One region of the Micrococcus sp. APC 4021 genome, then DNA from elsewhere that is predicted to be linked to it. Evidence: riboswitches for the same ligand, from Rfam matches in the RefSeq annotation. Region 1 holds a riboswitch; the other holds the start of a gene.

What was found. Region 1 has a riboswitch for thiamine pyrophosphate ahead of QL983_RS02800 (thiamine ABC transporter substrate-binding protein). Riboswitches for the same ligand answer to the same signal wherever they lie in the genome.
Region 2: linked by a shared signal. The riboswitch ahead of QL983_RS09560 (FAD-dependent oxidoreductase) and the one ahead of QL983_RS02800 (thiamine ABC transporter substrate-binding protein) in region 1 are both predicted to bind thiamine pyrophosphate.

The regions. Positions count from the first base shown of each region.
Region 1 covers NZ_JASDCZ010000016.1:11,443-15,842, forward strand. Annotated here, with positions in the region: gene QL983_RS02785 (bifunctional proline dehydrogenase/L-glutamate gamma-semialdehyde dehydrogenase) at 1-247, opposite strand, end outside; gene QL983_RS02790 (agmatine deiminase family protein) at 379-1,428, shown strand; gene QL983_RS02795 (AI-2E family transporter) at 1,394-2,680, opposite strand; TPP riboswitch at 2,727-2,832, shown strand; gene QL983_RS02800 (thiamine ABC transporter substrate-binding protein) at 2,899-3,966, shown strand; gene QL983_RS02805 (iron ABC transporter permease) at 3,966-4,400, shown strand, end outside.
Region 2 covers NZ_JASDCZ010000119.1:2,533-6,932, reverse strand. Annotated here, with positions in the region: partial or broken gene QL983_RS09575 (bifunctional hydroxymethylpyrimidine kinase/phosphomethylpyrimidine kinase) at 1-475, shown strand, start outside; tRNA gene QL983_RS09570 (tRNA-Arg) at 672-744, opposite strand; gene thiE (thiamine phosphate synthase) at 831-1,574, opposite strand; TPP riboswitch at 1,596-1,726, shown strand; gene QL983_RS09560 (FAD-dependent oxidoreductase) at 1,720-2,889, shown strand; gene thiS (sulfur carrier protein ThiS) at 2,886-3,128, shown strand; gene QL983_RS09550 (thiazole synthase) at 3,132-3,950, shown strand; gene moeB (molybdopterin-synthase adenylyltransferase MoeB) at 3,947-4,400, shown strand, end outside.

The DNA of each region.
Region 1 (4,400 bases):
CGGGGCGGACCACGTGGTCCACGAAGCGCACGATGAAGTCGAGTCCGCCCGACTCCTTCAGGGCGCCCGCCAGCTGGCGGGCCGCGAAGTCGGCCTCGTGGTCCCGGGACTCGGCGAGCCAGCGCCGCACCTGCACGACGGCATCGTCGGCGAGGGCGTGCAGGTCGGCGGGGTCGGGGATCCCGCCGGTCGCGCCGAGGACCCGGTCGAGATCGTCATGGTCCTGGGCGGAGAACATCGCGGTCATGGCCGCACTCTGCACGTGTTCCGGGTCACAGGTCAAACCGCCGCGGCTTCCTGTCAGACGCCTATGCTCGATGGACATCCCCTCGCCGCGCGCCCGCGCGTCGCCGCCGTCTTCCCAGGAGCCCGTCCGCCATGGCCGCCGTCGACCCCGCCCCCACCGACGCGCGGGAGCGCCGGGACCTCGTCGTGCCCGTGCCCGGACCCGAGGACCCGCCCGAGCGGGCCTGGCTCGTCCTGCCCCACCGCCACCCGGTGCCGACGCTGCTGGAGGAGACGCGGGACGCCGTCGTGGGCCTGGCCGAGACGCTCGCCGCCGTGCTGCCGGTCACCGTGCTCGCCCACCCGCGCGACGCCGGGGCGGCGCGGCTGGTGCCCCCGGAGGTGGACCTGTTGCGCGCGCCCGTGGGCTCACCGCTGCTGGGCCGCACCGGGCCGAGCTTCGTCCGCCGCCCCGAGGGCCTGGCCGCCGTCGCCTGGCGCAGCGCCGCGGGACTGACCGGGACCGGGCCGCTCGACGGCGCGGCCGCGACGGCCGTGGCGGAGGCGGCGGGACTGCCGCTGCTCACCCCCCTGCTGTGCGCCCCGCGCGGGGCCTGGGTGACCGACGGCGAGGGGACGGCCGTGGTGGCCGCGGACCCCGTGCTGGACGGGCGGATCAACGGCGCGTGGACCCCCGGCCAGGTGGCCGCCGAGTTCGCCGCCCTGCTGGGGATCACCCGGGTGCTGTGGGTGCCGCCGGCACCGCGGCCGGACACCGGGCCGTGGGGCGGGCCCGGCCACCTGGCCTCGTGGGTGCGGCTGGGGGGCGACGGCGAGGCCGCCGTGCACTGGCGCGGCGACCGGTTCCACCCCGAGCACCCCTACGCGGCGGCGGCGCTGCGCTTCCTGCAGGGCGCCGACGACGCCGGCGGCCGGCCCCTGCGCGTGCGCACGGTGACCGGGGCGGCGCAGCCCGCCGAGTACGACCCGGCCGAGCGGGGCCCCCGCTCCCTCCTGGACACGCTGCCGCTGGGCGCGGCGGTGCTGCGGCCGGCGTTCGAGGACGCCGCGGGCGAGGAGGCCGCGGCCGCCGCGTGCGCGGCACTGCACCCGGGGCTGCCCCAGCTGTCGTTCCCCGCCCCGCCGCTGCTGCGGCTGGCCGGCGCGCTCAACGACCTGGTGCTGCTCCAGCCCCGCCCGTGACCTCCTCCGTCGCGGGGCCGTCGTCGTCCCCGCCGTCCGCGGGGGCGCGGTCCTCATCTCCCCCGTGCGCGTCGGAGCGCCAGGCCGCCGGGCGCAGCCGTTCCAGGAGCGAGGACTGACGGCGCTCCATCCCCTTCAGGTCCGAGGCGATGAGCGCATTGATCCAGCGGGCGTTCGGGTCGGCGTCGATCAGCACGGCCTTGGCCAGCAGCGTGCAGGGCAGCGCGAGGATGGCGCCGAGCGGGCCGAGGACCCAGGCCCAGAAGAGCAGGGAGAGGAAGCTGACGGTGGGGATCACGCCGATCGCGTCGCCGGCCACCTTGGGCTGGATCACGGACTGCAGCACGAAGTTCAGCACCGAGTAGCTGACCACCACCCACAGGAAGTCGGACCAGCCGCCCGCCGCCAGGCCCAGGACGGCCGGCGGCAGCAGGCCGATGATGAAGCCGATGTTCGGGATGTAGTTGGTGAGGAAGCTGAGCACGCCCCACACGAGCGCGAGCGGCACGCCGATCAGCATGAGGGCAATCACGTCCAGCACCGCCACGATCAGGCCGAACACCGTGGTGACCACCCAGTAGCGGCGCACGCCCTGGGCGAACTCGACCAGGGCGTGGCCGAACTCGTGGCGGGCGGTGCTGAGCAGGCGGACGCGGCGTTCGACGTCCATCGAGTCCATCGCGAGGAAGAACATGCCCATGATCACGGTGACGAGCAGGCCGAAGACCGCGTAGACGTTCGTGGCGATCTTCGTGATGGCGCTGACGGCCGTCCCGGTGACGGCACTCATGTCGATCGAGGCCAGCTGCTGGGACACCATGTCCGGGGTCACGCCGCGCTCGTTGAGCCAGTGCGAGACGTCCAGGACGATCTGCTGGAAGCGGTCCGCGTACTTCGGCAGCTCCGCCACCAGCTCGAGGCCGGACCACACCATCATGCCCCCGAACACGGCCATCACCGCGACGACCAGCAGGACGGTGGTGGCGGCCCCGAGCACGGGGTGCAGGCCCCGGCGGATGAGCCAGGCCTGCAGGGGGTAGGCCACGATCACGAGGTTCAGCCCCAGGAAGACGGGCGCCGCGATGGAGGCGATCCCCTGGAAGAACTGCACCACCAGCACCAGGCCCGCGAGCGTCAGGACGATCACCAGCATGCGCGGCCACATGCGGTGGGGGCGGCGGATGTCCCAGTCGGAGGCGGGGCTGGACGAGGCGGGCGGCGGGGTCACCCCCGCGGGCTGTGCGGCGCTCACGCGGGCAGTCTATGCGCGGGCCGGACGGGGTAGGGTCGGGACCAGTCCACATCGACAGGGGAGCGCCCGCGCGGCGCTGAGAGTGCGGTCCGCCGCAGACCCTCGAACCTGCTCCGGTCCGCACCGGCGAAGGAAGTCGAGTCTCCCGGTCGACGTCGTCCCGGGATTCCGGTGGCGGCCTCGTCCCGGCCCCTCCGCCGTCCCAGAGGAGAACCGCCATGTCCCGCACCCCGCACCGCGCCCTCGCCGCCCTCTCGGTGGCCGCCCTCGCCCTCACCGGCTGTTCGGTGTCCGGCTCGTCCGGCGACGGGGCGTCGTCGTCCGCCTCCGGCGCCGGCGGCGGCGAGCCGACGACGGTGACGATCATGACGCACGACTCGTTCAACCTGCCCCAGGAGCTCGTCCAGAAGTTCGAGCAGGAGTCCGGCTACACCCTGAAGACCACGGCCCCCGGCGACGCCGGCAGCGTGGTGAACCAGCTCCTGCTGGCCAAGGACGAGCCCACCGTGGACGGCGTCTACGGCGTGGAGGACCACTCGGCGCACCGCCTCGTCCGCGAGGGCGTCGTCGCCGAATACACCCCGCAGGACCTGCCCGCCTCCGCGCAGGACCGGATGGTGGAGGACCGCATGACCCCGGTGGACCAGGGCCAGGTGTGCTTCAACACGGATCCGGCATGGTTCGAGGCCCACGACGTCGAGGCCCCCACCTCGATCGACCAGCTCGACGACCCCGAGTACGCGAAGCTGACGGTCGCCACCTCCCCCGTGGCCTCCTCCCCCGGCCTGGCGCTGCTCGCGGCCACCACGGAGAAGTACGGCGACGACGGCTGGCAGGACTGGTGGCGGGGCCTGATGGAGAACGGGGGCAAGGTCGCCGACAGCTGGTCCGACGCCTACAACTCGGACTTCTCCGGCGGCGAGGGCAAGGGTCGGTTCCCGGTGGTGCTCTCCTACTCCTCCTCCCCCGCGTTCGCCCCCGAGACCGAGGTGATCGAGGACTCCTGCACCCCGCAGGTCGAGTACGCCGGCGTGCTCGAGGGCGCGAAGAACCCCGAGGGCGCGCAGGCGTTCGTGGACTTCATGCTCACCGAGGAGGTCCAGTCCGCCCTGCCCGAGTCGATGTACATGTACCCGATCGACGAGTCGGTGCAGCTGCCCGAGGAGTGGGCGCAGAACGCGCCGCTCGTCGAGGACGCCATCACCCCGGACCCCGCCCGCATCGACGAGCGCCGCGAGGACCTGCTGAAGGAGTGGACCGCCCTGTCCGAGGCCTCCCGGCGCTGATGTCCGCGCTCACCGAGGTCGCGGCCCCCGGCACGGACCTGCCGCGCCGGCGGGCCCGCGGCCGGGGGGACGGGCTCGGCCCGTGGTGGCTGGTGGCCGCCGTCCTGCCGGTCGCCTTCCTGCTCGTCTTCTTCGCGTGGCCCGTGGCGGCCATGCTCTGGCGCGGGATCGGCGGCGACGCCGACGCGTTCACCGGCGCCGTGGACCTCACCGCCTTCGGGGAGACCCTCGCCCGCGAGCGCACGTGGCGCATCCTCGGCCAGACGCTCGGCATGGCCGCCGCCGGCACGGTGGTCTCGGTGGCGCTCGGCCTGCCGACCGCGTTCGTGCTGCACCGGCGTCGCATCCCGGGGCGGGCCGTGCTCCGCGCCCTCGTGCTCGTGCCGTTCGTGCTGCCCACGGTGGTGGTCGGCGTCGCGTTCCGCGCCCTGCTC
Region 2 (4,400 bases), on a different contig from region 1:
CGCCGCGTGGGCCCGGCTGCTGCGGGTGGCGCACCTGGTGACACCCAACCTGCCCGAGCTGGCCCGGCTGACCGGGCGGGACGCGACGGACTGGGACGCCGCCCTCGACGCGGCGCGGGGCCTGGCCGCCGAGCACGGGGTGACGGTGCTGCTCAAGGGCGGGCACCTGGACGAGACCGAGGCGCCCGAGGCCGCAGCGGCGGAGGTGCCGGACGCCGTCGTGCGCGTGGGCGGGGCCGTGCACGAGGTGCGCGGCCCGCGCGTGACGACCCGCGCCTCGCACGGCACCGGCTGCACCCTCTCCTCGGCCCTGGCCACGCTGGCCGGGGCGGGCCTGAGCTGGGAGGACGCACTCGAGCGGGCCAAGCCGTGGCTGGCCGACGCGATGCGGGCGGGGGAGGCGCTCGCGGTCGGGGACGCCTCGCGGCCGACGTGGCACGGGCCCGTCGACCACGGTCATGCGCAGCGGGGCTGAGGGCGGGACCTCCGGGCTTCGACACGTTCGAGGCGGGAAATCCGGCGAATACGCACCTCGGGACGTCCCATGAGGTCGATTTCCCGCCTCGAATGCCGGTGACCCGGACCTCCCGCTCCGCTCGAGCGTCCGGGTCCGCAGAACCCAGAAGAGCCGGACCACCGTGTCGCCACGGGGGTCCGGCTCTGTTCGCTCGTGCCCCCGGCAGGATTCGAACCTGCGGCCTTCTGCTCCGGAGGCAGACGCTCTATCCCCTGAGCTACGGAGGCGGGGGTCGCGACGCGTCGAGCGCGTTGCGGACTCGTCGACTCTACACCATCAGGACGGCCCGTCCGTGACCTCCCCGCGGGGCGCGTCAGCCGGGCAGGCCCGCGCGCAGGGTCCGGGCCGCGGCCTCGGGGTCCTCGGCCTGCGTCACGGCGCGGACCACCACGATCCGTTCCGCCCCGGCCGCGCGGACCTCGGGCAGCCGGTCCGCGTCGACGCCGCCGATGGCGAACCACGGCCGCGCCCCCGCCGGGTCCTCCGCGTCCAGGCGTGCGGCGAGGGTCGGCAGTTCCAGTCCGACGGCGGCCCGGCCCGGCTTCGTGGGCGTCGCCCACACCGGCCCCGTGCAGAAGTAGTCCAGGCCGTCCTCCGCGCGGGCGCCGCGCACCTGCGCCTCGGTGTGGCACGAGCGGCCGAGCACCACGTCCGGGCCCAGCAGGGCGCGGCACTGCGCGGTGGTCAGGTCGGTCTGGCCCGTGTGGAACACGTCCACCCCGGCCAGGGCGGCGACGTCGGCGCGGTCGTTGGCGGCCGAGAGCGCCCCGTGCTCCCGGGCCAGCGGGACGAGCGTGGCGAACGCGGCCAGCTCGACCGCCACGTCCACGGCCTTGTCCCGCACCTGGATCACGTCTACTCCGCCGCGGAACGCCGCCGCGCAGAAGTCGGCGAACGCGGCCGTGTCGAGCGTGCCGTCCGGGCGCAGGAACCGCTGCAGGTCGGTGCAGACGTACAGCCGGGAGGCGGCGAGGCGGGCGCGGCGGCGCGCGCCGGGGCCGGTGCCGCCGTCGTCGCGGCCGGCCGCGGTCATCAGGAGCGGATCGGGGGAGTGCATGCGCCCACTGTGGCAGACTGGCCGCTGTTCCATGGGAGCCCGGGCCGCACACGCCGGGCTGAGAGGGCCGCAGGGGCGCACCGCGCCGGCGCGGCCGACCATCACCACTCGATGCGGGTCATGCCGCCGTGAGGAGGACCGGTCCGTGCACGTGGCCGTCGTCGGGGCCGGGATCATCGGCCTCACCGCCGCCGTGCGTCTGCGTGCCGCAGGCCACGCCGTCACCCTGATCGCCCCCGAGCTGGACGCCGCCGGGCGCCCGCACGCCGTGGCCGGGGCCACCCACGCCGCGGCGGGGATGCTCGCGCCGCTCGCCGAGACCCAGTTCAGCCAGGACGACCTCGCCCCGCTGCTGCAGGCCGGCTGGGAGGCCTACCCGGCCCTCGTGGACCTGCTCGCCGCCTTCACCGATGTGGAGACGGGCTTCCTCGCACAGGGCGCCTGGATCGTGGCCGCGGACCCCTCGGACGCCCGCGCCTGGGACCACGTGCTCGAGCACGCCTCGATCCTCGGTCGCCGGGTCGAGCCCGTCTCCGTCCGCGCGCTGCGCCGCGCCGAGCCCGCCCTGGCCCCGGGCCTGGCCGCCGGCTTCGACGCCCCGGACGACCATCAGGTGGACCCGCGACGGCTCGCCGCCGCCTGCGTCGCCGCCCTGCGCGCCGAGACCGGACCCGACGGCGGCCCGCTCCCGGTCGGCGCCGGACCCGCCGCCCGGTTCGTGGCCGGACGCGTCACCGCCGCCGGCCCGGAGGGCGAGGGGGTGCGCCTCACGCTGGCCGACGGGGGCGTCCTCACCGCCGACGGCGCGGTCCTCGCCGCGGGCCTGGGCCACCGCGGGATCGGCGGCGCGGCCACCGCCGTCGAGGTCCCGCTGCGCCCCGTCCACGGCGACGTGCTGCGTCTGCGGGTGCGCCCCGAGCAGCTGCTGCCGGGGGAGTCGCACCTGATCACCCGCACCGTCCGCGGCCTCGTCCACGGGCGCCAGGTCTACCTCGTGCCCCGCGCGGACGGCACCCTCGTGGTCGGCGCCTCGGCCCGCGAGGACGGCCTGGCCGGCACCTCCGCCGGGGCCGTGCTGGACCTGCTCGCCGACGCCGCCGCGATCCTGCCCGCCGTCCGCGAGTGCGAGCTCGTCGAGATCACCACCGCCGCCCGCCCCGGCACCCCCGACGACGCCCCGCGCGTGCTCGCCGTGCCCGAGGCCCCGGGCGCCGTCGTCGCCACCGGCTTCCACCGTCACGGGATCCTGCTCGCCCCCTGGGCGGCAGGGCGGATCCTCGAGCTGCTGCACGCCCGCCTGAAGGAGATCGCATGAGCACCCTCACCCTGACCCTCAACGGAGAGCCCGCCGAGCTGGCCGTGGCCACCGTCCGCGACGTCGTCGCGCACGTCACCGGGCGCGCGATCGGCGACGACGGCGCCGCCGCGGACGGGCGGCGGCTCGGCGTGGCCGTGGCGGTCGGCGGCGAGGTCGTGCCCCGGTCGGCCTGGGCCACCCGGGCGCTGGCCGCCGGGGACGAGGTCGACGTCGTCACCGCGGTGCAGGGGGGCTGAGCGATGGCCGAGCACCGCACCCCGCCCGCCGCCCCCGCGATCCCGCCGCTGCGGATCGGCGGCTACGACCTGGCCTCCCGGCTCATCATGGGCACGGGCGGCATCACCGACCTCACGGCGCTCGAGGGCGCCCTCGTCGCCTCCGGCACCACGCTCACCACCGTGGCGCTGCGCCGCTGGTCCGCGGACACCCGCGACGGCCTGGTCGCGCTGCTGGACCGCCTCGGCATCGACGTGCTGCCCAACACCGCCGGCTGCTACACCGCCCGGGACGCCGTGCTCACCGCCCGGCTCGGCCGTGAGGCGCTCGAGACCGACCTCGTGAAGGTCGAGGTCATCGCCGACGAGCGCACCCTGCTGCCCGACGTCGTCGAGACCCTCGAGGCCACCGAGCGGCTCGCCGCCGACGGCTTCACCGTCCTGGCCTACACCTCGGACGACCCCGCCATGGCGCTGCGTCTCGAGCAGGCCGGCGCCGCCGCCGTCATGCCGCTGGGCTCGCCGATCGGCTCGGGGCTGGGCATCCTCAATCGCGCACACCTGGAGCTGATCGTCTCGCGCGCCTCCGTGCCGATCGTGCTCGACGCCGGCGTGGGCACGGCCTCGGACGTCGCCCTGGCGATGGAGGCCGGCTGCGACGCCGTGCTCGCCGCCTCCGCGATCACCCGCGCCGCCGAGCCCGCCCGCATGGCCCACGCGTGCCGGCTCGCGCTCGAGGCGGGCTTCCACGCCCGCCGTGCCGGGCGCATCCCGCGCCGCGAGCACGCCCTGGCCTCCTCGCCGATGGCCGGGCGGGTCACGGCCGAGGAGGACGAGCGGTGACCGCCGCGCTGGACCCCGCCGCCCGTGAGCCCCGCGACCTCACCGCACTGTCCGACACCCAGCTCGAGCGCTTCGCCCGCCACCTGAGCCTGGACGGCTTCGGCCCCGAGGCCCAGCTGGCGCTGCTGCGCTCCCGCGTCCTCGTGGTGGGTGCCGGCGGCCTCGGGGCGCCCGTGCTGACCTACCTCGCCGCCGCGGGCGTGGGGGAGGTCCACGTGATCGACGACGACGTGGTGGACCGCTCCAACCTGCACCGCCAGGTGATCCACGCCGAGGCGGACCTCGGCCGCCCCAAGACCGCCTCCGCCGCCGCGACGATGCGCGGCCTGCACCCCGAGGTGCGCGTGGTCGAGCACCGCGAACGCCTGACCGCGGCCAACGCGCTCGAGCGGGTCGGCGCCGTGGACCTCGTGCTCGACGGCACGGACAACTACGCGACCCGCTACCTCG